3 regions of the Nocardia sp. NPDC050713 genome follow, and region 2 is predicted to be linked to each of the others. Evidence: riboswitches for the same ligand, from Rfam matches in the RefSeq annotation. Region 2 holds a riboswitch; each other region holds the start of a gene.

The links. A riboswitch is a leader RNA that binds a small molecule or an ion and turns the genes downstream of it on or off. The one in region 2 is predicted to bind cobalamin.
Region 1: another riboswitch for cobalamin. It lies ahead of cobN (cobaltochelatase subunit CobN); the one in region 2 lies ahead of metE (5-methyltetrahydropteroyltriglutamate--homocysteine S-methyltransferase).
Region 3: another riboswitch for cobalamin. It lies ahead of AB0H49_RS03320 (CbtB-domain containing protein); the one in region 2 lies ahead of metE (5-methyltetrahydropteroyltriglutamate--homocysteine S-methyltransferase).

The regions. Positions count from the first base shown of each region.
Region 1 is NZ_JBFAHS010000015.1:24,107-33,987, reverse strand. Features, by position in the region: gene AB0H49_RS25510 (hypothetical protein) at 498-1,007, opposite strand; gene cobN (cobaltochelatase subunit CobN) at 1,330-4,986, opposite strand; cobalamin riboswitch at 5,016-5,137, opposite strand; gene cobG (precorrin-3B synthase) at 5,360-6,538, shown strand; gene ddaH (dimethylargininase) at 6,621-7,463, opposite strand; gene AB0H49_RS25490 (Lrp/AsnC family transcriptional regulator) at 7,593-8,030, shown strand; gene AB0H49_RS25485 (precorrin-8X methylmutase) at 8,317-8,952, shown strand; gene AB0H49_RS25480 (precorrin-2 C(20)-methyltransferase) at 8,949-9,881, shown strand, end outside.
Region 2 is NZ_JBFAHS010000011.1:231,763-241,643, forward strand. Features, by position in the region: gene rsmD (16S rRNA (guanine(966)-N(2))-methyltransferase RsmD) at 1-122, opposite strand, end outside; gene AB0H49_RS21470 (pyruvate carboxylase) at 119-3,523, opposite strand; cobalamin riboswitch at 3,772-3,982, shown strand; gene metE (5-methyltetrahydropteroyltriglutamate--homocysteine S-methyltransferase) at 4,136-6,403, shown strand; gene AB0H49_RS21480 (WD40 repeat domain-containing protein) at 6,942-9,188, opposite strand; gene AB0H49_RS21485 (limonene-1,2-epoxide hydrolase family protein) at 9,286-9,663, opposite strand; gene aat (leucyl/phenylalanyl-tRNA--protein transferase) at 9,849-9,881, shown strand, end outside.
Region 3 is NZ_JBFAHS010000001.1:824,887-834,767, reverse strand. Features, by position in the region: gene AB0H49_RS03355 (histidine kinase) at 1-1,784, opposite strand, end outside; gene AB0H49_RS03350 (helix-turn-helix domain-containing protein) at 2,171-2,779, opposite strand; gene AB0H49_RS03345 (NAD(P)H-dependent oxidoreductase) at 2,957-3,604, shown strand; gene AB0H49_RS03340 (multidrug efflux SMR transporter) at 3,829-4,149, shown strand; gene AB0H49_RS03335 (SRPBCC domain-containing protein) at 4,210-4,665, shown strand; gene AB0H49_RS03330 (OsmC family peroxiredoxin) at 4,756-5,196, shown strand; gene AB0H49_RS03325 (CbtA family protein) at 5,264-6,082, opposite strand; gene AB0H49_RS03320 (CbtB-domain containing protein) at 6,073-6,267, opposite strand; cobalamin riboswitch at 6,336-6,519, opposite strand; gene mhuD (mycobilin-forming heme oxygenase MhuD) at 6,575-6,892, opposite strand; gene AB0H49_RS03310 (alpha/beta hydrolase) at 6,964-7,707, shown strand; gene AB0H49_RS03305 (A/G-specific adenine glycosylase) at 7,736-8,662, opposite strand; gene AB0H49_RS03300 (carbonic anhydrase) at 8,762-9,385, shown strand; gene AB0H49_RS03295 (hypothetical protein) at 9,510-9,881, shown strand, end outside.

The sequences.
Region 1 (9,881 bases), on a different contig from region 2:
TTACCAGTACTTTCTTTGGACGTCTCCGCCGATTGTGTGGCACTCTTCGGTGTTCCGGTGTACATCTAGTGTCCTCGGTTTTCGCCGCTAGTCAATACCTGGAGACCCCCAATTTCGAGGTATTTCGCCTGCTCACCGCGACGTCGACACCCGGCTGCGGGACCCCCGGCGAACCTGCGGCAGACGGCCCCGCAGCGGACGGCATCCCGTGCGATCACTGCCATCGCACGGCCGGTCGCACCGGTACAAGGCGGGAATGCGCGCGGAGAAACCGGGCCCGGGCCGCCCCTCCCCGGCGACGCGGTCTCCTCACACCATCTTGGACGCTTGGCCGCGGTCCTTTCTCCTGCGCAGCGTGCGAAAGGGCCGCGAGGCGCATTTCGAGAAATTGAAATGCACCGTGTCCGGAATTTATCGTCGCACGAATGCGGCCCGTCCGGTTGTTTCCCGGACGGGCCACGGGTTCGCGAGGAGTGTTCACCCCTCGATTGCTCGCCTCAGGCGTTCGCGCCGATGATCCCGCCGATCACCGCTCCGATGATGCAGCCGGGAATGGCCGGGAGGATGAAGAAGATCGCGCCGATCAATGCGCCGATCACACAGCCGATCGCGATACCCGCGATCGTCGTTCCCGCATCGCCGATGAACCCCAGTTCCGGCTGGGCCGGAGCGCTGACCGGGGTCAGCGTCAATTCCGTTGCGCTCGCGTCGATTACCGGCGCGACGCGCACCAGCTGACCCGTCACGGAGTGCAGTGTGGTCGGCACGCTGCCGATCACCGTGCCGTCGGGCGCGTGCACCAGCACCGCGTCCGGCGCGATCTCGAAGGTCCCGGCGGCCAAGGTGAGCGTCGCCCCCGAGCGATCCGGCGCCACCGAAGCGGTGTACTCGACGCCGCGGTCCACCCCCGCCACCACGCCCCCCGGCGAGCCGTTGGCGGTCGCGGTGGCGATTCCGGTGGTCGCGGCGATGGTCAGCACCGCTGCCGCTATCAACTTTTTGATCATGATGAATTCCCATCATCCGGCCGATCCGAATAGTGTGTGCCCCGAGAATCGGCTTTCAGGACATCGATATGATGCGCCTTCCACACTCTCGATGTCGACAGAATGACGAAACCGAATTACGTTGCAAGATCAGCGAATCGGCCCAGGAATTGGGGGGTTGCCAGCACCGGCCCTTCGACTTTTCGCGGACGAATACGGCGACGGCGGGAAATGAAACGACATGCGCCGCAATAAAAACCGAGGCGTCGTTTTGCGGAGCCATTCCGAACGAATTGGGGGCGGGGCGGACCCGAGTACGACCGGGTCCGCCTGCGCCGCGATACTACTCGAGTTCCCCTTCGGTCTCCAGATACACCTGGCGCAGCCGGTCCAGCGTCTCGGCCTCGGGGGCGGACCACATGCCGCGCTCGGCCGCCTCCAGCAGCCGTTCGGTGATGCCGTGCAGCGCCCACGGGTTGGACTGTTCCATGAACTTGCGGTTCACGTCGTCGAAAACGTAACTCTCGGTGAGCTTCTCGTACATCCAGTCGGCGACCACGTCGGTGGTGGCGTCGTAGCCGAACAGGTAGTCCACGGTGGCGGCCATCTCGAACGCGCCCTTGTAGCCGTGCCTGCGCATCGCCTCCAGCCAGCGCGGGTTCACCACGCGGGCACGGAACACGCGCGAGGTCTCCTCGGAGAGGGTCCTGGTGCGCACCGCGTCGGGTCGGGTGCTGTCGCCGATATAGGCTTCCGGATTCTTGCCGGTGAGCGCGCGCACGGTGGCGACCATGCCGCCGTGGTACTGGAAGTAGTCGTCGGAGTCGGCGATATCGTGCTCGCGGGTGTCGGTGTTCTTGGCCGCCACCGCGATTCGGCGATAGGCCGAGCGCATGTCGTCGGCGGCCGGTGCGCCGTCGAGATCGCGGCCGTAGGCGTAACCGCCCCACGCGGTGTAGACCTGCGCGAGATCATCGTCGGTGCGCCAGCTCTTGGAATCGATGAGCTGGAGCAGACCGGCGCCGTAGGTGCCCGGCTTGGAACCGAAGATGCGGGTGGTGGCGCGGCGGGCGTCGCCGTGTTCGGCCAGATCCGACTCCGCGTGCGCGCGAACGTAATTCGACTCCGCGGGCTCGTCGAGCTCGGCCACCAGCCGGACCGCGTCGTCGAGCAGGGCGAGCACGTGCGGGAAGGCGTCGCGGAAGAACCCGCTGATGCGCACGGTCACGTCGATACGCGGCCTGCCGAGTTCGGCGAGTGGGATCGCTTCGAGAGTCGTAACGCGGCGGCTGGCCTCGTCCCACACCGGCCGCACACCGAGCAGCGCGAAGACCTCCGCGATGTCGTCACCGGAGGTGCGCATGGCCGAGGTGCCCCACACCGAAAGGCCCACCGAGCGCGGGTATTCGCCGTGGTCGGCGCGATAGCGTTCGACCAGCGATTCGGCCATGGCCTGACCGGTCTCCCAGGCCAGCCGCGACGGCACCGCCTTCGGGTCGACCGAGTAGAAGTTGCGGCCGGTCGGCAGCACGTTGATCAGGCCGCGCAGCGGCGAACCGCTCGGGCCCGCCGGGACGAACCCGCCGTTCAGCGCGTGCAGCACCCGCTCGATCTCGACGCCGGTCTCGCGCAGGCGCGGCACCACTTCCGTTGCGGCGAAGCGCAGTACGGCGCGCACCGCACCGGCCGTACCCGGTTCCGCGCCGCCGATGGCCGCCGCGCCCGAGGGCACGAGGGTGTCGGCGAATCGCGCGACCAGTCCGTCGATCGCGTCCACCGACCAGTCGGCGGCCTGTAGCGCGCCGAGCAGCTCGCGCGCGCGACCCTCGATCACGTCGACCCGCTCGCGCGCCTCGTCGCCGGATTCGTTCAGCCCCAGTGCCTCTCGGAGTCCGGGCACCGACACCTCGCCGCCCCACAGCTGCCGCGCGCGCAGCATCGCGAGCACCAGATCGAGTTCGCCGTCGCCCGCGGGCGCCTGGCCGAGCACGTGCAGGCCGTCGCGGATCTGCACGTCCTTGATCTCACAGAGCCAGCCGTCGACGTGCAGCAGCATGTCGTCGAAGGACTCCTCGTCGGGGCGTTCGGTGAGCCCGAGGTCGTGGTCCATCTTGGCCGCGCGCATCAGCGTCCAGATCTGCTGGCGGATGGCGGGCAGCTTGGCCGGGTCGAGCGCGGAGATGTTGGCGTGCTCGTCGAGCAGCTGCTCCAATCGCGAGATGTCGCCGTAGCTTTCGGCGCGCGCCATCGGCGGGATCAGGTGGTCGACCAGGGTGGCGTGCGCGCGCCGCTTGGCCTGGGTGCCCTCGCCGGGATCGTTGACGAGGAACGGGTAGATCAGCGGCAGGTCGCCCAGCGCCGCGTCGGTGCCGCACGAGGCCGACATGCCGAGCGTCTTGCCGGGCAGCCACTCCAGGTTGCCGTGCTTGCCCAGATGCACCATGGCGTCGGCGGCGAAACCGCCCGCCGTCTCCGGCGCGGCCAGCCAGCGGTAGGCGGCCAGGTAGTGGTGACTGGGCGGCAGATCGGGATCGTGGTAGATGGCGACGGGGTTCTCACCGAAGCCGCGCGGCGGCTGCACCATCAGCACCACGTTGCCGAAACGCAGTGCGGCGATGACGATCTCGCCTTTCGGGTCGGCCGATCGGTCGACGTACAGCTCACCCGGCGGCGGACCCCACGCCTCGACGACGGCCTCGCGCAGGTCTTCCGGGAGGGTGTCGAACCAGGCGGTGTAGGTGGCGGCGCCGATGCGGATCGGGTTGCCTTCCAGCTGTTCGGCGGTGAGCCAGTCCGGGTCCTGACCGCCCGCCGCGATGAGCGCGTGGATCAGGGCGTCGCCGTCCCGTTCTTCGAAACCGGGAATCTCCCCCGACTCGCCGAGATCGTAACCGGCGGAACGCAATTCGGTGAGCAGCCGAATGGCGCTCGCGGGCGTGTCCAGACCGACGGCATTGCCGATGCGGGCGTGCTTGGTGGGATACGCGGAGAGCATCACGGCCAGTCGCTTCTCGGCGGGCTGGATGTGGCGCAGCCGGGCGTAGCGCGTCGCGATGCCCGCGACCCGGGCGGCCCGCTCCGGGTCGGGGACGTAGGTGGACAGGCCGTCGGCGTCGAACTCCTTGAACGAGAACGGCACCGTGATGATGCGGCCGTCGAACTCCGGCACGGCCACCTGGGTCGCCACGTCCAACGGCGAGAGGCCGTCGTCGTTGTCCTCCCACTGGGCGCGGCCGCTGGTCAGGCACAGGCCCTGCAGGATCGGCACGTCCAGTTCGGCGAGCGCGCCGACGTCCCATGCCTCGTCGTCGCCGCCCGCGGACGCGGTGGCTGGCTTGGTGCCGCCCGCGGCGAGCACGGTGACGACCAGCGCGTCGGCTTGGCGCAGCGTGTTCAGCAGCTCGGGTTCGGCGGTGCGCAGCGAAGCGCAGTACAGCGGCAGCGGTCGCGCGCCCGCGTCCTCGATCGCCGCGCACAGTGCGTCGACGTAGCCGGTGTTGCCGGCCAGATGCTGGGCGCGGTAGTAAATCACCGCGACGGTCGGAAGGCCCGCGACCGGCGCCGGGTGGCGGGCGACGCGCTCGAGCTCGCCCCAGCTGGGCAGCTGCACCGGCGGCGCGAAGCCGTGGCCGGTGAGCAGGACCGTGTCGGACAGGAAGTTGTGCAGCTGGCGCAGGTTCTCCGGACCGCCCGCGGCCAGGTAGTTGTGCGCGTCGGCCGCGACGCCGCCCGGGACCGTCGAGCATTCCATGAGCTCGGCGTCCGGCGCGATCTCACCGCCGAGCGCGACCATCGGCACACCGCTGTCGCGGAGCGCGGCGAGCCCGTCCTCCCAGGCACGCTTGCCGCCGAGGATGCGGACGACCACGAGATCGGCCCCGTCCAGCAATCCAGGCAGGTCGTCGACCAGCAGGCGGGCGGGGTTGCCGAGCCGGTAGTCCGCGCCGCTGGCGCGCGCGCTGAGCAGATCGGTGTCGGACGTGGACAGCAGCAGGATCACGGGTGACCTTCCTCGGGTGACGCGCCCATCGGGGTGTGGTGCTCGCCGGAGAGGGTCTGGCTGTTCACAGTGGCGCGACCGCACCGGAATTGCACCGGTTTCCTCGACGCCGCCGAGCACGCCGAGCGTACCCGGCATGGCGTGGCCCGCCGCACGCCCGGTTCCGGAGCGGTCGGTGTCGCCGTCTGCTGGCAGCGAGGAAAGAGCGGAGCCGGTCGGTCCGCGAGCCTGCGGGCGTGCGCTCGATGCCGAGGTCGTAGCTACCGCCGAAGCTGCGGGTCGTGCCGTTGGCCGCGTCGTTCTCGGCATCGCGCGCAGGGCGAACTCCCGCCCGTGGGTTCGGGCACGCCCGCGCACGTAGGCTGAAGGAGCTATGACTCGAACCGCCCCCGATTCCTGCCCCGGCGTGCTGCGGCTGCATCAGGCCGCCGACGGACCGCTCGCGCGCATCCGGGTGCCCGGTGGACGGCTCACCTCCGACCAGGTGCTCGCCCTGGCGACCGCGGCGAGCGAGTTCGGCGACGGCGCGATCGAATTGACCTCGCGCGGCAACCTTCAGCTGCGTCAGGTGCGCGACGCGGAGGCGCTGACCGCACATCTGACGGCGGCGGGATTGCTGCCGAGCCGGACGCACGAGCGCGTGCGGAACATCGTGGCCTCGCCGCTGTCCGGGCGGGTCGGCGGGCTCGCGGACGTGCGCGGGCTGGTCGGCGATCTCGACGCTCGGCTGTGCGCGACGCCCCGGCTGGCGGAACTGCCGGGACGGGTGCTGTTCACGCTCGACGACGGCCGCGGCGATGTCAGCGGTCTGGACGGAGACATCGGCGTCCACGCGGTCGGCCCCGACGAGTTCGCGCTGCTGCTGGCGGGAGCCGACACCGGCATCCGCGTCACCAAAGCGGAGGCCGTCGATAGCGTGCTTGCCGCCGCCGAGGGCTTTCTCGAGGTGAGTTCGGGCCAGTGGCGGCTGCACGAGGTCGCGGACGGTCCGGCGAGGATCATCGAGTCGATCGGTCTGACGCCCGGCACGGAGCGCGTGGAAATCACTGCGGCCCAGGATGTTCCGATCGGCTGGCTCGACCAGGACGACGGCTCGGTCGCGCTCGGCGCGGGCGTCCGGCTCGGCGCGCTCGACGCGCGACTCGCCGAATTCGTCGCGGCGATCGAGCGCCCGGTGATCATCACGCCGTGGCGCAGTCTGATCGTCGCGGACCTCGAGGAGTGGGCCGCCGAACAGGTGGTCCGCGTGCTCGCGCCGATGGGCTTGATCTTCGACGCCGCCTCGCCGTGGTTGCACGTCAGCGCGTGCGCCGGACAGCCCGGCTGCGCGAAGTCGCTGACCGACGTACGCGCCGACGTCACCGCGGCAGTCGAATCCGGCCGCGTCCTGGCGGACAGCTCGTCGACCGACAGCGCGGGCGACAACATCCCCGCCGAGGAAGTCACCGTCGCGGGACGTCAGCACTGGTCCGGCTGCGACCGCCGTTGTGGCCGCCCGCGCGGCGAGGTCACCGATGTGGTGGCGACTCCCGACGGCTACCGCGTCGACTGAGCACGCGATAGCGCCCGAACCGACGTCAGGTGGACCGGGCGAGGCCGGTTCGCGCGCGCGGCACTTATCCCGCCGCCCGCCTTCAGTGCAATTCCAGCGTGCAGCACTTGATTCCGCCGCCCGCCTTCAGCAACTCCGAGACGTCCACCGGGACCGGAAGGTAGCCGCGGGCGCGGAGGGCGGCGGCGAGGTCGGTGGCGTGCGGGCTGAGGAAGACGTGATACCCGTCGGACACCCCGTTCAGGCCGAGAACGGCGGCGTCGGCGTCGGTCGCCTCGACCGCGTCCGGGAACAGGCCCGCGAGCACGGTGCGGCTGGTCTCGTCGAAGGCGGGCGGGTAGTAGGCGATGGTGGACTCGTCGAGAACCATCAAGACGGTGTCCAGGTGATAGAACCGCGGGTCCACCAATTCCAGTGAGACGACCGGGATTCCGAAGTGCAGCTCGACCTCGCGGTGGGCCGCCGCGGAACTGCGGAAGCCGGTGCCCGCCAGGAATCGGCCGCCGATCAACGCGAAATCGCCCTCGCCCTCGTTGAGTTCCGCGGCCGCCGCGACGTCCACGCCGCGTCCGGCGAACCAGCGGTGGAAGGCGGGACCCTCGGCGGCGCGTTCGGGGTGGGTGAAGCGCGCGGACATGATCCGGTCGCCGACGGCCAGTCCGCCGTTGGCGGCGAACACCATGTCGGGCAGACCCGGTTCGCCGGGCACCACGTCGACCCGGTGACCATGGCGCTCGAAGGTCGCGCGTAGGTCGTCCCACTGGGCGAGCGCCAGCGCGCGGTTCACCGGCGCGTCCGGATTCATCCACGGATTGATCGAATACCGGACGTCGAAATGGTCGGGGCGACACATCACGAACCGGCGCGGCACGGGTCGGCGTGCGGGGGCGGGCTCGGTGGTCTGGAGGGTAGCTACTGAGGTCATCGTGGCTCCCGGAGTGAGGAATACGGCTGCCACGAAGGTAAAGGGCCTAGCATTGCGTCCGGAACGCCGAATCGTTGCGCAAATCGACGGTAGAACGGCGAATCATTGCGTCACGGAGGAAGGGCTGTGATGGACGATACCGACCGCAAGATTCTCGGCCACCTGCTGCGCTCGGCGCGCGCCTCGTTCCAGGAGATCGGCTCCGCGGTGGGGCTTTCCGCGCCCGCGGTCAAACGCCGGGTGGACCGCATGGTCGCCAGCGGTCAGATCACCGGCTTCACGGCGCTGGTGAACCCGGCCGCGCTGGGCTGGACCACCGAGGCCTACGTCGAGGTGTACTACCGCGACAACATCACCCCGGCCGAACTGCGCCGAAGCCTGGAGCCGATCCCGCAGGTGGTCGGTGTGTGGACGATCGCGGGCGAGGCCGACGCGCTGGTGCACGTCATGGCCACCGACATGGCCGAGATCGAGTCGACGGTGGAGCGAATCAGGGAGAACGCGCGCGTCGGGCGCACCCGCAGCGCGATCGTCATGTCCCGCATCCTCGAACGACCACGCACCTGACCCGCGACCCGCACGCCCGCTCCACCGTTCGGCGCATACCTGCGCGTCCATTCCGGCCATCGGCAGGTCATTCGCCTGCCCCGTCCGCCCACCCCGAGTTGGGCGCGCCTCCGTCCCCGTTTCGGACATTCCGGGACCTCGGGGCGGACTCCCCCGCCGATCTGGCCGACCCGCGGCATACCTGCCTCACGGTTCGACACGTCCCTGCGTGGCCATACCTCCGCCCTCGCTCCGACATCCCGGGGCTGTGGGCGGACTCCCCCGGCCGCGTCCTAGGGTGGACGCCATGTCCGACGTGCGCACCAGCTACCTCACCGACGGGGCCGAGATCTATCGGCAGTCGTTCGCGACGATCCGAGCCGAGGCGGACCTGAGCGCCTTCCCGCCGGACGTGGCGCGGGTGGTCGTGCGCATGATCCACGGCTGCGGACAGGTGGATCTGACCGAGGACATCGCCTTCTCCCCCGGTGTCGTCGCGGCGGCGAGGGCGGCGTTGCACGCGGGCGCGCCGATCCTCTGCGACGCGCAGATGGTCGCCTCCGGCGTCACGCGCAAGCGACTGCCCGCCGACAACGAGGTGATCTGCACCCTCGCCGACCCGCGGGTGCCGGAACTGGCCGCGGCACTGGGCAATACGCGTTCGGCGGCGGCGCTGGAGCTGTGGCGTGACCGGCTGGACGGCGCGGTCGTCGCCATCGGCAACGCGCCGACCGCGCTGTTCCACCTGCTGGACATGCTGGACGCGGGCGCCCCGCGCCCGGCCGCGATCCTCGGCATCCCCGTCGGTTTCGTCGGCGCCGCCGAGTCCAAGGACGCGCTGGCGGCCTACGGCGGCGTCGAATACCTGACGGTGCGCGGCAGGCGCGGCGGCAGCGCCATCACCGCGTCGGCACTGAACGCGATTGCGAGCGAAGCGGAATGACCACACCGGGCAAACTCTGGGGTATCGGACTCGGGCCGGGCGATCCCGAACTGGTGACCGTCAAGGCGGCGCGAATCATCGCGGCGGCCGATGTGATCGCCTTCCACAGCGCGCGGCACGGGCGCAGCATCTCGCGCGGCATCGCCGCGCCCTACATGCGGCCGGGCCAACTGGAGGAGCACCTCGTCTACCCGGTGACGACGGAGACCACCGACCACCCCGGCGGCTATCAGGGCGCGATCGACGAGTTCTACGAACAGGCCGCCGAACGACTGGCCGCGCACCTGGCGGCGGGTCGCTCCGTCGCCCTGCTCGCCGCCGGTGATCCGCTGTTCTACAGCTCCTACATGCACATGCACCGCCGTTTGGCGGATCGCTTCGAGGCCGAGATCGTTCCGGGCATCACCTCGGTGAGCGCGGCGTCGGCGGCGCTCGGCACCCCGCTGGTGGAGGGCGAGCAGGTATTGACGGTGCTGCCCGGCACCATGCCGACCGAGGAACTCACCCGCCGCCTTCGCGATACCGATGCCGCCGCCATCATGAAGCTCGGCCGCACGTATCCCGGTGTGCGGCAGGCACTCTCGGACGCGGGACGACTCGACGACGCCTACTACGTGGAGCGGGCAAGCACCGACCGCGAGCGAGTGCGCACCGCCGCCGAGGTGAACGACGCCGACGTGCCCTACTTCTCGATCACGCTGGTGCCGGGTCCGCGACCGACGACGCCGCTGCCGAGAAGTTCCGCCGCGAGCACCGAAGCACGCTCCGCCGTCGAAGTGAGCCAAGCGACGGCCGCCTCGACCGGCGTATCGACCTCGGCGAGCGCCTCCGACCCGGCCGCCGAAGACGCCGCCGCACCGCTGGCTCGAGCGGATTCGACTACGGCGAACGCGCACTCCGATGCTCCACCAGCGCAGGCGGATTCGATC
Region 2 (9,881 bases):
TCCATCCTGGCGTCGAGCGCGCTGAACAGCGCCTCGCGCACCCGGTCGGAGGTCGGCCGGGTGCCCGCGGGCGGCACCCGAAGGCGCCGCCCGCCCGCCGCACCGGCGACGATCCGGGTCATTCCGCGGTGGACTCGCGCACGGCGAGTTCGACCAGCAGGTCACCGCCCTCGACCTGCTGCACCTTGCCGATCGCGACACGGGCGACGGTGCCCGCGCGCGGCGCGGTGATGGCGGCCTCCATCTTCATGGCCTCGATGGTGCCGATGGTGTCGCCGGTCTCGACGGTGTCGCCCTCGGCGACCGCCAGGGTGACGACACCGGCGAACGGCGCGGCGAGATGGCCGGGGTTGGTCTTGTCCGCCTTCTCCGCGACCGGGATCTCCGTGGCGATGGACCGGTCCCGCACCGCGATCGGCCGCAGCTGGCCGTTGAGGATGCACATCACCGTGCGCATACCGCGCTCGTCGGGCTCGGAGATGGCCTCCAGACCGATCAGCAGGGTGACGCCCTTCTCCAGCTGCACGCGGTGTTCCTCGCCGCGGCGCAAACCGTAGAAGAACTGGTTGGCGCTCAGACCCGAAGTGTCACCGTACTTTTCGCGATGGGTGAGGAATTCCGCCGTCGGGCCGGGGAACAGCAGCCGGTTCAGCGTCGCGCGCCGCTCCAGCGAATCGCCTTCCAGCCCGGCCTGATCCGTCGCCGAAAGCGGGGTCTCCGGCTTGGCCGCGCCGCGTCCGGCCAGCGCCTTGCTGCGGAACGGTTCGGGCCAGCCGCCCGCCGGGGTGCCGAGTTCGCCGCGCAGGAAGCCGATCACCGAGTCGGGGATGTCGTAGCGGCCGGGATCGGCGGCGAAGTCCTCGATGTCGACGCCGGTGCCGACCAGCGCGAGCGCGAGGTCGCCGACGACCTTCGACGACGGCGTCACCTTCACCAGGCGGCCGAGCAGCCGGTCGGCCGCCGCGTACTTGGCCTCGACCTCCTCGAAGCGATCGCCGAGGCCGAGCGCGATGGCCTGCTGGCGCAGGTTCGACAGCTGACCACCGGGGATCTCGTGGGTGTAGACGCGTCCGGTCGGCGCGGGCAGCCCGGATTCGAAGGGCGCGTACACCTTTCGCAGCGCCTCCCAGTACGGCTCCAGATCGCAGACGTTCTGCAGATCGAGTCCGGTGTCGTGCTCGCTGTTGGCCGCGGCCGCGACGATCGCCGAGAGCGCGGGCTGGCTGGTGGTGCCCGCCATCGCGGCGCTCGCGCCGTCCACCGCGTCGGCGCCCGCCTGCCAGGCCGCCAGGTAGGTGGCCAGCTGACCGCCGGGGGTGTCGTGGGTGTGCACGTGCACGGGCAGGTCGAAGTTGCTGCGCAGCGCGGTGACCAGGGTCGCGGCCGCCGGGGCGCGCAACAGACCCGCCATGTCCTTGATCGCGAGCACGTGCGCGCCCGCGTCCACGATCTGCTCGGCCAGCTTGAGGTAGTAGTCGAGCGTGTAGAGCGTCTCGTTCGGGTTCGACAGGTCGCCGGTGTAGCTCATCGCGACTTCGGCGATGGCGGTACCGGTTTCGCGCACCGCGTCGATGGCCGGACGCATCTGGTCGACGTTGTTGAGCGCGTCGAAGATACGGAAGATATCGATGCCGGTGGCCGTCGCCTCGGAGACGAAGGACCTGGTCACCTGCTCCGGGTACGGGGTGTAGCCGACGGTGTTGCGTCCGCGCAGCAGCATCTGCAAGCAGATGTTCGGAATCGCCTCACGCAGCGCGGCGAGCCGCTCCCAGGGGTCCTCGTAGAGGAAGCGCAGCGCCACGTCGTAGGTCGCGCCGCCCCAGCATTCGACCGAGAGCAGCTCGGGGGTCATCCGCGCGACGTGCCCGGCGACCTGCAACAGGCCGTTGGACCGCACGCGAGTGGCCAGCAGCGACTGGTGCGCGTCACGGAAGGTGGTGTCGGTGACGCCGACCGCCTTCTGCTCGCGCAGCGCCTGCGCGAAACCCTCCGGGCCCAGGCGCAGCAGCCGCTGGCGCGAACCGTCCGGCGGCGGCACGCTCAGGTCGATGGCGGGCAGCTTGTCGTGCGGATACACCGTGGTCGGGCGGTCACCGTGCGGCTTGTTGACGGTGACGTCGGCCAGGTACTCGAGGATCTTGGTACCGCGGTCGGCGGACTGGCGCAGCGTCAGCAGCTGCGGACGCTCATCGATGAACGAGGTGGTGACCCGGCCCGCCTTGAAGTCGGGGTCGTCTAGCACCGCCTGCAGGAACGGGATGTTCGTGGTGACGCCGCGGATGCGGAACTCGGCCAGCGCGCGCCGCGCACGGGCCGCCGCCGCGGGCAGGTCCCGGCCGCGGCAGGTCAGCTTCACCAGCATGGAGTCGAAGTAGGCGCCGATCTCCGCGCCGAGGTTCGCGCCGCCGTCCAGGCGGATGCCCGCGCCGCCGGGGGTGCGGTAGGCGGTGATGCGACCGGTGTCGGGACGGAAGCCGTTGGCCGGGTCCTCGGTGGTGATGCGGCACTGCAGCGCCGCGCCGCGAATGGCGACGGAGTCCTGGCTCAGGCCGAGGTCGGCGAGGGTCTCGCCCGCCGCGATGCGCAGCTGCGACTGCACGAGGTCGACGTCGGTGATCTCCTCGGTCACCGTGTGCTCGACCTGGATGCGCGGGTTCATCTCGATGAAGACGTGGTTGCCGCGCTCGTCGAGCAGGAACTCCACGGTGCCCGCGCAGCTGTAGCCGATCTGGCGGGCGAAGGCCACCGCGTCGGCGCAGATGCGTTCGCGCAGTTCGGGATCCAGGTTCGGTGCGGGCGCGAGCTCGATCACCTTCTGGTGGCGGCGCTGCACCGAACAGTCCCGCTCGAACAGGTGCATGACGTTGCCGTGCTGGTCGGCCAGGATCTGCACCTCGATGTGGCGCGGGTTCACCACCGCCTGCTCGAGGAACACCGTCGGGTCGCCGAACGCGGACTCGGCCTCACGCGAGGCCGCTTCGATGGATTCGCGCAGCTGCTCCGGCGCGGCGACCCGGCGCATGCCGCGCCCACCGCCGCCCGCGACCGCCTTGACGAAGATCGGGTATTCGAGTTCGTTTGCGGCGGTGAGCAATTCGTCCACGTCCGCCGACGGCGCGCTGGACTTCAGCACCGGAAGGCCCGCCGCCCTGGCGGCCTCGATGGCGCGTGCCTTGTTGCCCGCCAGCTCCAGCACCTCGGCCGAGGGGCCGATGAAGGTGATGCCCTCGCGCGCACAGGCCGCCGCCAGGTCCGGATTCTCGGAGAGGAATCCGTAACCCGGGTAGATGGCGTCGGCGCCCGCGGTCTTGGCCGCGTCGATGATCGCCTCGATGGAGAGGTAAGCCCGGACCGGGTGGCCCTGCTCCCCGATCTGATAGGACTCCGCGGCCTTCAACCGATGGACCGAGTTGCGATCCTCGTGCGGAAAGACGGCGACCGTCCCGATGCCGAGTTCGTAGGCCGCGCGGAAGGCGCGGATAGCGATCTCGCCGCGATTGGCAACCAAGACTTTCGAGAACATTGCCCCAAGGTACCCGGCTCTCGGTACAGCACCGACAGGGAAGTCCCCTTCGCAGCAATCTTCACAACCAGACCTAGCAGGCTTGCGAAGTTGCGTTCATCAGGGCGTCACATCTCACCACCTGCCCAGCGGGTCTGTGCGGGGCTTGCCGGGGGCGCGCACGGAATATCCCGTCGTCCGTTTATGCTGGACAACGCAGCTGGTTCTCCAGTGCGCCCGACGAGATGGAGCCCCGACGTCGAGCGCCGGAGTCGAAGTCCGCTCCCGGTTTGCCGGGCGGCGGGCGAGAGGGAACCCGGTGGGAATCCGGGACTGTCCCGCAGCGGTATGCAGGAACGAACACCGTCATCACGCACTGGGTGCAGACCTGGGAAGCGACGGTCAGTAGGTCGGCGGGAGGAAATTCTCCCCAGCCGGTGCCCGCGAGTCCGAAGACCTGCCAGCCGTGCCGGATACGCCGTATCCGGCGGCCACCGCCTCGTGGATTGGGCGCGCGGACCATCAGCGCCGACTTTTTGGGCTCCGTGTCTCTTCGGTTGCCCAACGACGTCCGCTGGTCGCCGCGTGCTCGCATGGCGATGGCTCACGTCCTGAAAAGCACTGGAGCACACCGTGACTGTTTCCGAACACACACCATTCACCGCGACGGTTCTCGGGCTACCGCGCGTGGGGCCGCGACGCGAGCTCAAGCGCGCCACCGAGTCGTACTGGGCCGGGCGCATCGACGCCGAGCAGCTGCACACCGTTGCCCGCGACCTGCGCCGCGCCCAGCTGACCGAGCTGCAGGCGGCCGGACTGGACTCGATCCCGGTCGGCACCTTCTCCTACTACGACCAGGTGCTCGACACCGCCGTGCTGCTCGGCGCGCTGCCCGAGCGGGTGGCCGGGATCGCCGATCCGCTGGACCGGTACTTCGCCGCCGCCCGCGGCACCGACTCCGTGGAACCGCTGGAGATGACCAAGTGGTTCGACACCAACTATCACTACCTGGTTCCCGAGATCGGCTCGGAGACGACCTTCGCGCTGCACCCGGAGAAGCTGCTCGCCGAACTCGCCGAGGCGATCGAGCTCGGCGTGCCCGCGCGTCCGGTGGTGGTCGGGCCGGTCACCTTCCTGAAGCTGGCCAAGGCCACCGGCGGCGCGGCGCTCGACCGGCTCGGCGAGCTGGTGCCGCTCTACCGCGAACTGCTGCGGCAGCTGGCCGCCGCGGGTGCGGCGTGGGTGCAGATCGATGAGCCGGTGCTGGTCACCGACCTCACCGAGGACGAGATCGAGCTGGTCCGGCGCACCTACACCGAGCTGACCGAGGCGAGCGAGCGGCCCGCGATCCTGGTCGCCACCTACTTCGGCACGCCGGGCGACGCGCTTCCGGCTTTGGCGGGCACCGCCGTCGAAGGCATCGCACTGGACTTCACCTCGGCGCTGGAGCTGTCCGCGGTGGCCTCGCTGCCGTCGCTGGCGAACAAGCTGCTGGTGGCGGGCGTGGTCGACGGGCGCAACGTGTGGCGCACCGACCTGGATCGCGCGCTGACCACCCTCGGGACGCTGCTCGGCAGCGCGTCGTCGGTGGCGGTGTCGAGCTCCTGCTCGCTGCTGCACGTGCCGTACTCGCTGGCGCCCGAGACCGGGCTGGACGACCGACTGCGCTCCTGGCTCGCCTTCGGCGCCGAGAAGGTAGCCGAAGTACGGCTGCTGGCAACGGCTTTGGCGCAGGGCACCGGGGCCATCGCCGACGAGCTCGCCGCCGCGCGCGCCGCGGCGGAGTCGCGAACCACCGACCCGCGGCTCTCCGACGCGCAAGTTCGGGCCCGCCTCGACTCGCTCGGGCCAGACGCCACCAAGCGCGCGCCCGCCGACGAACGCCGCGCGCTGCAGGCGCAGCGACTGGGTCTGCCCGCGCTGCCCACCACCACGATCGGCTCCTACCCGCAGACCCCGGAGATCCGGCTGGCCAGGGCGGCGCTGCGCAAGGGCGATATCGACCAGGCCGAGTACGTGCGGCGGATGCGTTCCGAGATCGCCGATGTCGTTGCGCTGCAAGAAAAGCTGGACATCGACGTGCTCGTGCACGGCGAGCCCGAGCGCAACGACATGGTGCAGTACTTCGCCGAGCAGCTCGACGGCTTCGCGGCCACCGAGAACGGCTGGGTGCAGTCCTACGGCACCCGCTGCGTGCGGCCGCCGATCCTGTTCGGCGACGTCACCCGGCGCGCGCCGATGACCGTCGACTGGATCACTTACGCCCAGTCGCTGACCGACAAGCCGGTCAAGGGCATGCTGACCGGCCCGGTCACCATCCTCGCCTGGTCGTTCGTGCGCGACGACCAGCCGCTGGCCGACTCGGCGCGCCAGGTGGCGCTGGCCATCCGGGACGAGACGGTGGATCTGCAGGCCGCGGGCATCCGCATCATCCAGGTCGACGAACCCGCGCTGCGCGAGCTGCTCCCGCTGCGCGCCGCCGACCAGCCCGCGTACCTGGACTGGTCGGTCGGCTCGTTCCGCCTGGCGACCTCCGGCGTCTCCGACGCCACCCAGATCCACACCCACCTGTGCTACTCGGAGTTCGGTGAGGTCATCGACGCGATCGCGGGCCTGGACGCCGACGTGACCTCCATCGAGGCGGCCCGCTCCCGCATGGAGGTGCTCGACGACCTCAACGCCGCGGGCTTCGACCTCGGCGTCGGCCCGGGTGTCTACGACATCCACTCCCCGCGCGTCCCCAGCGTCGAGGAGATCACCGCCTCGCTCCGCGCCGCCCTGAAAGCCGTTCCCGCCGAACGGCTCTGGGTCAACCCGGACTGCGGTCTGAAGACCCGCGGCCCGGTCGAGGTGGAAGCCTCGCTGCGCAACATGGTCGCGGCGGCCAAGGCCGTGCGCTAGAACTCCGGCCGGGCCGCGCTCCCCGCGCGGCCCGGCCGCTGTGCTCTCGACCTTCGCCTGTCCACCTCCGGCGGAAGTGTTCTCAGTAGCTCTCCGCCAGAAGCGATCTCAGCCGTCCTCCGGCGGACGCCTTTGCCGCCGCCTTCGCGACGCATATCCCTCGCACGCCTCCCCCGCCTGCCGCACCGGACGACTCCGCGCTTTCGGACTCACCCCCTGCCGCCACGACGGCACACACCTCGAACGCTCCATGCCACCCCTCCTCATACGTCGACGAACAATTTCTCCCCTGCTGCTTGTTCGACGCGCGCCAGTGCCATTCGGTTCCCCCGGGCCAATGCCATTCGTCGATCGAACGGTGTCGGCCGCCACATGCCGCACCGAGTTCGGCCCGCCCGTGCTCTGATTCGAGGCCGAGGCTGCGGCCGACGAACCGCTGCCCGAGGGTGACATCCTCGATGATGACTGGCTCTCGGGACAATTCCCGATCGTTCGCTGATCGAGCCGTGGCTGCCGAGGCGGTGCGAAAGGGCTGCGGTCAGCGAAAGGCCAGAATGGCCAGCTCCGTGCCGAATCCGACTGCCAGGCGCCCATCCGGCGTCACCGCGACCGCGTTCACCATGGCGGGGAACACCAGCTTCTCGCCGATCTGTTCGCCCGTCGTGATGTCCCACACGCGCACCGTGGCATCCCAGCTTCCGGTGACGGCGACCGGGCGTCCGTCCACCGTGCCCGCGGCCACCGTGCACACCACGTCGGTGTGGCCGCGCAACGGTTCGCCGATCGGCTGGCCTGTGGTCAGGTCTGCTGTCCGCGCTGTCTTGTCGTCGCTGCCGATGACCACGATCGGGCGGCCTTCTACCGAAGCCGTGGCAACTGCCCGCACCGAGCAGTCATGGTCGATCAGGGGCTCACCGATCTGCTTCCCAGTTGTCGCGTCCCACAACCGAACTGTCCGGTCGTCGGCGCCCGTGACGGCGACAGGCCGCCCGTCCAACTGTCCCAACGTCACCGCGATCACCTTGTCGGCGTAACCGCGGCGGCGGCCGGCGGGAAATCCGCCGATCGGCGCGCGGGTGGCCAGGTCCCATACCCGCATGGGTCTGCCGCTGCGATGTCCGCCGCTGGTGACGGCCAGTAGGCGGCCGTCCACCATTGCCATGGCCCGCGCGAGGGTGGGTCCGTCGGGGTCGGTCAGCGGTTCGCCGATGGGATCACCCGTGGTCAGGTCCCACAGCCGGAGTGCGTCGTAGCCGCCGGTGACGGCGACCGGGCGGCCGTCCACCGTCCCGGCTGCCACCTTGTGCACCTCACCGGTGTGGCCGTCGAGGGAGACGCCGATGCGCTTACCTGCGGCGAGATCCCAGATGCGGGCCGTGCCATCGCCGCTGCCGGTGACGGCGACCGACCGCCCGTCCACCATCGCCGCCGCCACCGCGACGACGGCGCCGCTGTGCCCATCCGAGGGTTCGGCGTTCCGGCGACGCGCCGTCAGGCTCCACGTGCGGACCGTGTGATCGGTACCGGTGACCGCACCGGCGGTGACGGCAACGGGGACACCGCCGACGTGCGCCACCGCCACGGCGCCCACCTCGTCGGAGTGCCCGGTCAGCGGATCGCCGAGCTGCTCGCCGGTCATCAGGTCCCACATCCGGGCTGTGCCGTCCCCGCCGCCGGTGAGGGCTACCGGGCGGCCGTCCACGGTGGTTGTCGCGACGGCCCCCACTTTGTGGGAGTGGCCGATCAGCGGATCACCAGCCGGTTCACCGGTGGTGAGATCCCATATCATCGCCGTCTTGTCATTGCTTCCGGTGACGGCGACCGGCCGACCGTCCACCACGGCCGTCGCCACCGCAAGCACCTGATCGGTGTGGCCGGTCAGTGGATCGCAGACCTGTACGCCTGTACCGAGATCCCACAGCCGGATCGTGGCATCCCAGCTGCCGGTGACGGCGACGGGACGATCGTTCACCACGGCTGTCGCCACCGCCACCACCCACCGACTGTGGCCGGTCAAGGGAACACCGATCTGTTTTCCGGTGCCGAGGTCCCACACACGCGCCGTGTGGTCGGTACCGCCGGTGACCGCGACGAGGCGGCCATCCACCACGGCCGTCGACACGGAGAGCACCCAGCCGTCGTGGCCAGCCATGGGTTCGCCGATCTGCTCATGGTCGACCAGGTCCCACACACGCGCCGTGCCGTCCTCGCTTCCGGTGACGGCGACCGGGCGCTCGTTCATCACTCCCGTCGCCACCGCTCGAACCGAACCGTCGTGGCCGACCAGGGGCTCGCCGACCTGCTCGCCGGTCATCAAGTCCCACATCCGAATTGCCCTGACGTTGCCGCCGCTCCACGACGGGCCCACGGCGACGGCACGGCCGTCCACCACCGCTGTCGCCACGGACGGCGCCTTCCACCCGGTCAGGGCGTATCGAAAACGGGAATCGACCTGGCTGGCAGTCGCCCACTCCACGCCCCACCGCGCGTGTCCGCCCCCGTCCACAGGCACGGCGGTGATCCGGCCGGCCAGCCCCCGGTGTCCGTACCGGGCGGCGTCCAGCGCCAGCAGTTGCCGACGAACTACCGGCGAGGCGTCGCGGTACAGATGTGCCGAGGCCCGAAACACCGCCGCCACCAAACGAGCCTGAGCGTCCGGCGCGGAATCCAGCATTCCCCACACACGCTCGAACTCCCCGCGCACCAGCAACGCCGGATCCATCCACCAGGCACCCTGTCCGACCGGCTCGGCACCCGAATCACCGTCGCGCACATCGAAAGACACGATCAGCATCGTAGGTGCGCCGCACCTTTGACACCCACGATCCACTTCCCGGTCGTCCGCTGATCGAACCGTGGCGGCCACGAGCGGACGGATCGGCTCAGCTGGGGAGGCCGAAGGCGCGGTTGATGGCGGCCATGTCGAAGTAGTCGCGCCAGGCGGTGATGGCGCCGTCGCCGACTTCGAAGACGCCCATGACGGGGAGCGGGGTGTCGCGGCCGTTGCCGCGCAAGGTGTCGGTGCGTTCGTTCATGACGACGTTGCCGGAGGTCACCTGGTGGTGGATGTCGAAATCGATGGCGTCGAAGGTGGTGAGGAACCCGGCGATGAAATCGCGGATGGCAGTGCGGCCGACGATCGGTTCCATCGGAATGTTGTGGTAGACAGCGTCTTCGGCGAAGTACGAGGCGATTCGATCGGGGTCGGGATCGGACCAGCTTCGGCACATCGCGCGGACGAGTTCGTCGGGACCGGTCATTGGCGCGCTCGTTTCCTAGGGCGGGGCATCGGGTCGCACCGATTCAACCAAACAATTGCTTGGTAGAACAGGGGTGACGCTCGGCAGCAGGTAGGGTTGCCGACTCCGCGGACCGATCCCCGTGCGACGGTTCGTCCCGTCGTCGCGGCCCGAGGCTGTTCGCTCAGGTCGGTAATGTCTGTCCGGTGACCGACGCCAGCGACCTGATGCGGATGTAT
Region 3 (9,881 bases), on a different contig from region 2:
TCGCCGGTCTCGGCGTCCGAGCTGCCGGTGTGGGGCGGGATGTCGCCGTGCGTATTCCGGTTGGCTGTCGCGGCGTCCGAGCCGCCGGAAGGTGTGGATGCGGAGCTGTCGTGCGAGCTGACGGTGTCCGGGCTGCCGGTTGATGTCGACGCGGCGCCGTTGCGATCGTCGCTCGCGACGTCCGGGGTACTGGTGAACGCCGACTCCGTGCCGCTGTGTGCGTTCGGCTCGGCCGACTCGGTCGCCAGGGCGGTGTGCGTTCCCGGTGCGGTCGAGTTGACGGAGAGATCCGCTGCGGACCCGTTTCGCCCGTCCGCCACATCGTTCGGCTCGGCGCCGACTTCCTTCCCGACCTCGTTGCCGTTCTTCGGCGCGGGTTCGGCTGGACGGGCCGCCGGGCGTTGTCGCACCGGGACTATCTCGCTGGGTAGCCGGGCCGCGACGCGGAACCCGCCGCTCGGTCGTGGACCGGCGGTCAGGGCTCCGCCGAGGGCGTGTGCCCGCTCGCGCATCCCGATGATGCCGTTGCGGGCGCCGGAACCGGACCGGGCCGCGGGGGCGGTGGGGCGGGAGTTGTCGATGGTCAGGTCGACGGAGCCGGTCGCGTAGCGGACGGTGATCGTGGCGCTCGCGCCAGGAGCGTGGCGCGCCACGTTGGTCAGGGATTCGTGGATGATCCGGGCCGCCGCCGCGTCGATCTCGCCGGGCAGTTTCCGCGGTTCGCCGATGACGCGTGTCTCGACAGTCAGTCCCGCCTCGCGCGGCCGCTGCAACAGCGAGTCCAGATCGCCGATGCTCGGCGCGGGCGCGCGCGGCGCCTCCTGCTTCTTCGGCGGCTCGGCCGGGCGCGGTTCGGTGCGCGGCTCCCGATCGGCGCGCAACTCCTCCGGCTGCTTGTCCGGCTCGGCCGCACCGGATGCCCGCCGCTGGCTCGGTGTGGCCCGCCGCAGACCACGGAGGCCGCGGGTGGGGCGAGACCTCTCGGTCGAATCACGCTGCACCGGCGCGGTTTCGGGGTCGGCCAGGGTCGCGCCCATGCGGATGGTCTGGAGCAGGGTGTGCACCTCGGCCAGCGATTCCTTGCTCGCCGCCTTGATCGCGGCGAGCGCCGTCCTGGCCTGCTGCGGCCGCTTGTCGAACAGCTCCAGCGCTACCGAGGACTGCATGTTGATCAGCGAAAGACTGTGGGCGAGAACGTCGTGCAGCTCCCTGGCGATGGCCAGCCGCTCCTCGGTCGCGCGGCGTTCCCGCTGCGCCTGCTCGTCGCGGCGGGCAGCCTCCGCGCGCTGCTCGCGGGCCTCCAGCGTCGCCTGGCGCTGGCGCAACCCTTCGGCCGCGCAGATGAGCACGGCCGACCACGCCATCAGCGCGACGATCTGCCAGCCGTTCACCGATTCACCGAGCAACGCGGGCAGCGGCCACACGAAGAGCAGGTAGCCGATCGGCACGAGCGGGTATGTCCACCAGCGAGATCCGATCGTCCCCGCGGTGAGGAAGGCGATCACCAGCGAGAGGAAGATGGGGCCGTACCCGTAGTCGAGCGCCAGGTAGATGCCGCACGCGGCGAGCGCGATCACCAGCACCGGCAGCGGCTGAACGCGCCGGAAAGCCAGCGCGACCGGCCCCGCGAGCAGCAGCAGATAACCGAGCACATCCAGTGACTGCGTGCCGGTCTGGTGCATATCGGCGCCGCGACCCCCGGCCACCTGGACTACCGCGACGATCAACGCGAGGCCCCAGTCCCATACGACCGAGCCACGATTCGCTATGCCTGGCGCACTCACCCTTGCAGCCTAAGGCGTACCTCCGCCTTCGCTCCGGCCATGCGCGGTTTTCGGGCGGACTGCGTCCGGCTGTGTCTCTGGTGCGTACCTTCGCCTTCGCTCCGGCCATGCGCGGACTTTGGGCGGATTGCGCCCGGCAGTGCCCCACGAGGCCGACCGTCGATCGACCTTCGTAAGCGCAGGTATTCGGCGGCTGACCCAACGCCGTTGCCGAGCCCGGCCTGCGTCTTCGACGGATGCATCACCGGCACAGTCATTCTCGGCATCTGGACGCTCGCGAGCTTGTTGGTGGGCGCCGCTCGCGGTCCGGCGCTCGCATGGGACCTCGGCCTGGTCTGCTTCGTCAGGCGTGTGAACGGCGTGTGGAACGGTGATAGGGCGGGTGCCTATCGGGGTTTGCCGAGCAGGGCGTGGGCGATCCGATCCAGTCCTCGGGTGATGGTCGATGGGCTGAGCCCGCGTTCGCGTTGTGCGGTGTAGACCTCCGCGGCCAACGGTGCGAGCAGGGAATCGACCAGCGCGTCCGGGTCACGGATGTCCGCCGCCACCAGCAACGCTCGGACGTGGGCGTACCAGAACCCGTATGCCCCGGTCGTGAAGCGGGCGCCGCCGGTCTCCGCGCCGAGTGCCAGGTGCGCGTGGCTGTCGAGGAGTTCGACCATCGCCTCGTAGAAGGCGGCCAGCCGGTCTGCCGGGGACGCGCCTGGGCCGAGGGGTGGTTCGCCGTGCAGCAGGCGCTCTTGGATGGCGCGTTCGTGCTCGTCGAGGAGCGCGACGGCGATCGAATTCGTGTCCGGGTAGCGGCGGTACAGCGTGCCGCGGCCGACGCCCGCTGCCTTGGCGATGTCGTCCATGGTCACCGCGCGTGGATCCCGCTCGGCGAAGAGTTCCGCCGCGGCCGCGAGGACCTTGGCGCGGTTGCGTGCCGCGTCCGCGCGTTCGCTCGGCGGTCGATCGAGCGGTGCGCCGGTGAGCAGATCCGAGCGGGCATCCATGACAGCGACTCTAGCGGAGTTCGGGATAAGTGGACAGAGTGTCCGATTTGCTGTTAACGTCGAACCGGACAATATGTCCGCTTAGTTGAAGGGTTGAATCATGAGCGAAAGCAGTGAGCGAATCACTTGCCAGCGCGCGGTGCGCGTGCTGGAGCCGAGCATTGGCGAGGCGCAGGCATGAGCACCTTGTTGCACCTCGACGCGAGCGCCCGGCGCCGCTCCATCAGCCGGGAACTGAGCGCGGAGTTCGCCGCCGCCTGGCGCGCCGGGAATCCGAACGGCGAGTACCTGTACCGAGACCTTGCGGCGCGGCCCGTGCCCTTCGTGGACGAGCCGTGGACCGAGCTGTGCGACGCGGTCCTCGCGCGCGGCGCCTTCGACCCGGCTGACCTCGACGGCCTGGCGACGACTCCGGCCCAGACCGCGGCGCTGGCCGTCCTGCGCCCCCTGTTGGACGAAGTGCTCGCCGCCGACGTGATCCTGATCGGCACCCCGATGTACAACTACTCGATTCCGGCCGTGCTGAAGGCCTGGCTGGACCAGATCACCTTTCCCCGAATGTCGTTGGGGCACCGCCGTTTCGTCGTCACCTCCGCGCGCGGCGGCAGCTATTCGCCCGGCGCGCCGAAGGCGGCCTTCGACTACCAGGAGCGCTACCTGCGCGACTTCTTCGCGGGCCACTTCGCCGTAACCGACACGGTTTTCGTGCACGCCGAACTGGCCAACTCCCGCCAGGATCCGGCGCTCGCCGATCGCCGAGCCGAACACGACGACTCCTACGCCAAGGCCATCGAAACCGCCCGCTCCCTCGCGGCGCAGTACTGAACGAGAACGGACGCGCCCGAACGACTCGAGCGCGAACGACTAGGCCCTGTCTCGAAGTCCGGGCTGAGGCGCCGGATGGAACTTCGAGACAGGGCCTAGGGCACGTGAACGGCTCGAGCACCCAACGAACGCGCACGCAAACGACTCTCGCCCCTGAACGACTCGCGCTCCTGAATGAGCGGAGCCCCTGAACGAGTGGAGCCCTGAATGAGCGGAGCACCGAAATGAACTGGCTCGTACTAGGTCTCGCGGGCCTCGTCGAGATCGTCTGGTCACAGAGCATCAAACCGACCGAGAACTTCACCCGCCCGCTGCCCACCCTCGTGTGCTTCGTGCTGGGCAGCCTCGCGGTATACCTGCTGTCCAGAGCCATGCAGACGCTGCCCGTCGGCACCGCCTACGCCGTCTTCACCGGCATCGGCGCGGTGGGCGCGATCGCCCTCGGGATCGTGGTGCACCGGGATCCGTTCAGCGCGGGGCGGTTGCTCGCGCTCGCGCTGATCCTCGGCGGCATCGTGCTCGCCCGGGTGACCAATCCCGAGTGACAGCCGATCACGTCGGGGCAAATGCTGTGGGGGCTTCGGGCGCGCGGGTATGGTCCGGTGATGGTCGACCAGTCAGTTCGTCTCCCGGATCTGTCCGCACGGCCCTACGACCTCACCGTGGAGCGGGTGATGAAAGCACCGCCCAGCTTGCTCTACGCCGCATGGACACAGGGGTTCGACATCTGGTTAGCCGCCCCGGATTCGGTGCGGATGAAGCCCGCGGTGAACGAGCCGTTCTTCTTCGAGACCGAGTTCGAGGGCAAGCGCAACCCGCACTACGGCCGGTTCCTGCGGCTGGAGCCGGAGCGCCTCGTCGAGCTCACCTGGGTCACCGGCGAGAGCGGCACCGAGGGCGCCGAGACGGTGGTGAGCGTGCAGTTCGTCAAGCAGCCGCGCGGCATCCGGCTTCGCCTGCGGCACTCGGGGTTCGCGAGCGAGGCGGCCAGAGACCGGCACCGTGCGGCGTGGCCCCGGATACTCGAGCAACTCGACGGGAAGCTCGGCGCGGCGAGCTGACGGCTCGCCCGCGGAAGCGGTGCGCACGGTTCGGCTGTGCGGGTAGGTTCTAGCCTGCACGAGTTCGGCTCACTTCGTGAAAGGACAATGATGCCAACACGTACCGCGCGCACCGCTTGGACCGGAGGTCTGCAGGACGGCTCCGGCCAGGTCGAGCTGACCAGTTCGGGCGTCGGCAAGTACGACGTGTCGTTCCCCAAGCGTTCCGCGGAGGAAGCCGACGGCACCACCAGCCCCGAGGAACTGATCGCGGCCGCGCACTCCTCCTGCTACGCCATGGCGCTCTCGGCGCAGATCGGCAACGCGGGCGCCACACCCGAAAGCCTGGACGTCACCGCCGACGTCACCCTCGGCCCGGACCCGGCGGGCGGCTTCCGCATCACTGCGGTCGCACTGACCGTCCGCGGCCGGGTGTCCGGCATGGACGCCGACGGCTTCCTCGCCGCCGCCGAGGCCGCCAAGGCCGGCTGCCCGGTCTCCAAGGCGCTGGCCGGTGTCGACATCATCAGCCTGGACGCCGCGCTGGCCTGACCGCTCGACCGAAAAGGGGCAGTGCCGGTCATGAGACCGACACTGCCCCTGATCTTTCGAACGCGAGTCACCCCGCGGTAGCGACCTCGCTCCGCGCCTGGGTGTTACGCCCCGCGAACTCGGTGAGCGCCGCGAAGCCGAGACCGAGCGCCGCCCACAGCGTGGCGGAGACGGCGAGCGACGCGACACGGAACTGCCACAGCAGGCTCGGCGGGAAGTCGGCGGACACCTCGTCGACGCCAGGCAGCAGGACGTAGCCCAGCGTGGTGATCAGCACGAACACCGCGACGCCCGCGATCAGCCGGACGGTGTCCAGCTGCCCGCGCAGCAGTTTGTACACGTACACCCCCGCGCCGACGGCCGCGAGGCCGAGCAGCACCGAGGCCACCCAGAGCAGGGTGCGATCGTTGATGGTCTCCGGATCACCCACCGCTGGTGGGTTCGCCGGGTACTTGAAGAACGGCACCGCGACTATCGCGGCCCACCCTGCGACACCGAGCCCGATCGCCAGCTTGGGACCGGACAGTGCGGTGTGGCGCCGCGCGAAATGCGCGACCGAGGCGAAGATCGCGCCGAAGGCGAGACCGCTGAGGCCGAGAGCCAGGAACTGCCCGAACTTCTGTCCGGGCCTGCTGACCAGCGGCTCTTCCTCGTCGCCGTGGGAATGACCCGTGGCGGGTTCCTCCGGCGTGTGGTGCGACTCTTCGGTGGCCGCGTTCGCCTCTTCGATGGCGATCGCCGCGTCGACCTTCGGTTCGCCGACGAAATAGCCCACCGTGGCGGCCAGCAGACCGGCGATCAAACCGGCGAGCAGGCCGCGCAGCAGCAGGGTTTTCAAGGTTCCGGCCAGGGGGACCGGAGTCGTCGTCGGTGGGTTCAGTGGCACGGAACACCCAGCAGATGACGTCCGTCATGCATGAGCTCGTGCATGAACATCCCGCTGCGCGAGATGGCGCCCTGATCGAAGCCGACCAGGTACAGCGTGAGCAGTGCGAGAAGAACGACACCTACCGTGACGAGCACGGTCGCCAGGGAATCGGTCGCCTGGCTCGGTGAATGCGCGATGGCCATTCGAGTCCTCCTAGGGATACGTCCCGACCGGATTCTCGGTCCCGGCAGGGCGTTGTCGCGTCCCGTGAGATGGGTGGTGCGGAGGGTGCCGGTGTCTGGCTTTCCGGCACCTCGCCTGGCCCCCGCCTGCTCGGCGGAGATCGGACTCGATGCTTGGAACACAGTGGCGCGACCGCTCCGGAATCACACCGGAATTACCGCATCACCCTCGCTTGGTCACCTCGAACTGTGACACCACGGCGCGCCCGTCGTCAACACGGTCGACACCTGTTGACCACGGTGTGGGCGAGTCGTTACCCGCCGGATGCTAGGACGCGGGCTTGGCCGCGACGTCGAGCACGACCTCGAATTCGAGCAGCGACGCCCCGGTCGAGACCGGCTTCTTGTCCCCGCTGCCGGCGTGCGCGGCACGGGCGGGACCGTCCCGCCAAGCGGCGAAGGATTCCTCGGAATCCCATTGGGTCACCACGAAGTAGCGGTTCTCGCCCGCGACCGGACGCAGCAGCTGGAAGCCGAGGAAGCCGGGCGAGTTCTCCACCGCGTGCGCGCGGTGCGCGAACCGCTTCTCCAGCTCGGGCCCTGCGCCCTCGGGGACCTCGATCGCGTTGATCTTCACGACAGCCATGAACTCGACAATACGTCGCCCGCGCGCGGGCGGGCGCGCGCCCGGACGAGCCCGGGGGCACAATCGTCCCGATGTGGTACGACGAAGGCGGAGCAGGCGTGCCGATCCTGCTGCTGCACGGTTTGATGGGCAGCGCGCGCACCTGGGGCGACCAGCTGGACTGGCTGCGGGCGCACGGGCACGTCTACACCTACGACGCCGCGGGCCACGGCCGCCCGGCCCCGCCGGAGTTGACCACCGAGGCCTTCGTCGCCGATCTCGCCGAGGCCACCGCGCACCTCACCGAGCCGATGGTCGTGATCGGCCATTCCATGGGGGCGCTGCACGGCTGGGTCTTCGCCGCGCAGTATCCGGAGCGGGTGCGCGCGCTGGTGGTGGAGGACATCGCCCCCGACTTCACCGGACGCACCGCCGCGGACTGGGCGGCCATGATCGAGTCGTGGCCGCAGCCGTTCCCCGACGCCGACTCGGTGCTCGAGTACTTCGGCCCCGTCGCGGGTCGCTACTTCCTGAACTCCTTCGAGCACGGCCCGGACGGCTATCGGCTGCACGGCTCGGTCGCGACCTTCCGCGACATCTCCGAGGAGTGGGGCACCCGCCATTTCTGGGAGCAGTGGCGGGCGGTGCGCGTCCCGGTGCTGCTCATCGAGGGCGAGCACACCATCACCCCGGCCGGGCAGATGCGGGAAATGGCCGAGACCAACGCGAATGCGGAGTACGTGCTGATCCCGGACGCGGGACATCTGGTGCACGACGATCAGCCCGAGCGCTATCGCGCCGAAGTGGAACGATTTCTGCACCGGGTCCTCGCCTGACCGACCGAAGGCCCCCTTCATCCGGCTGTCAGCGATCGCCCTCACCCGCGAGGGCGAACAATCCGTCCGCCGTCTGCTCGATCAGCCCGTCGACCAGCAGCGAGTCCAGCGCCCGATCGCGCTGGCCGGGATCGCGGGTCCAGGCCAGGTCCAGGCGCACCCGCTCCACCGGCCCGGTCGCGGCGCGCAGCACGTCGAGCAGGCGGCCGCGGGCCTGGCGGTCGGTGCCCTCGTACTTCTGGGTGCGGCGCACCACCTCGGACACCGGACGACCCGCGGTCACCCAGGCGCAGGCGGGCAGCGGGCAGTGCGCGCAGTCGGGCGTGCGCGCGGTGCAGACCGTCGCGCCGAGCTCCATCAGCGCGGCGGAAAACCGCGCCGCGCGGTCGATCTTCGCGGGCAGTAGCGCCTCGGTCTCGGCGAGGTCGCGCGCGGCCGGATTGCCCGCTTCGGCGCGACCGTGCACGGCGCGCGCGACGACCCGGCGCACGTTGGTGTCCACCACCGGCACGCGTTGGCCGTAGGCGAAGCAGGCGACCGCACGCGCGGTGTAAGCGCCGATGCCGGGCAGGCCGAGCAGCACGTCCACGTCGGTGGGAACCTCGTCGCCGTGCTCCTCGGCGAGCACCCGCGCGCACTCGTGCAGCCGCAGCGCGCGCCGCGGATAGCCGAGTTTGCCCCACGCGCGCAGCACCTCGGCCTGGGAGGACGCGGCCATCGCCGAGGGCACCGGCCAGCGCGCCACCCACTCCAGCCAGACAGGCTGCACCCGAACGACAGGGGTCTGCTGGAGCATGATCTCGCTCATCAGGATCTGCCACGCGGTCACGCCGGGGTGCCGCCACGGCAGGTCGCGGGCGGTCTCGGCGTACCAGTCCAGCAACACATCGGCGTCGATGCCGCGATCACCGATCTGTGGCAGGGCCGGTGTGATCCGACCTGTCCCGCTACGCATTACCCTCACCGTCCCCGCCACCCGGCGGCCAGTCGATATTTGCCGACACGTAACGAACCTGACTCGCTGGTAGCGAATGCCTTGTGCACAATGGTCGGTATGTCTGATTCCAACCCGATCAGCGCGTGGAAATCTCTCCGCCAAGGCAACGAGCGTTTCGTCAACGGCACCCTCATGCATCCTAATCAGGGCGCCGCCGACCGGGCGAAGCTCGTCGGCGGTCAGCATCCTTCGGCCATCCTCTTCGGCTGCGGCGACTCGCGCGTGGCCGCGGAGTTGATCTTCGATCAGGGTCTCGGCGACATGTTCGTCGTGCGCACCGCGGGCCACGTGGTGGACAGCTCGGTGCTCGGTTCGATCGAGTACGGCGTGCACGTGCTGAACGTGCCGCTGATCGTGGTGCTCGGACACGACAGCTGCGGCGCGGTGAAGGCCACCGTCGACGCGCTCGACGGCGGCGAGGTGCCCGGCGGATTCATCCGCAGCGTGGTGGAGAAGGTGTCGCCGTCCATCCTGATCGGCCGCAGGGAGGGCCTGTCCGACGTGGACGAGCTCGAGGCCAGGCACGTGGTCGAGACCAGCAAACTGCTCATGGAGCGTTCGTCGATCATCGCCGAGCGGGTGAAGGCGGGCGAACTCGCCATCGCGTGCGTCACCTACAAGCTGGCCGAGGGCCAGATGAAACTGCACAGTGCCATCGGCAACATCGGCGAGGTCGCCTGACCCGTTCTAGGAGCGGAGTTTCCCCAGCGTGCCGGGTGCGATGCACCCGGCACCATGGCGTCGTCCAGTTCGACACGCCGAGGTCCTGAGACACCGCGCCCGGTGCTGCCCGTAAGTTTGAATCGTGCTGGAACCGACTGGACCGCTGCCTCCGGAGATCTACTGGCGTCGTCGCGTTTTCGCCATCGGAATCCTGGTCTTGGCGCTCGCGCTGGTGATTTGGCTCGTGGTGATGGTCGTGCGCGGTGGCGGCTCGCCCGGTGACGCCAAGGTGGCCGCGTCGAGTTCGACCTCGTCGGTGAAGAAGTCGGGCGACACGCTGAAGTCATCCGCCAGCGCGGACGCGCCCAAACCTTCGGTGACCCCGGCGGCAAGTCCGGCTCCGGTGGCGTCCGGGCAGTGCCCCGATCAGTCGCTGGCGGTGAAGGTGACCGTCGAGCAACCCACCTACAAGGCGGGCGAGCAGCCGGTGTTCGGCATCGTGATCACCAACATC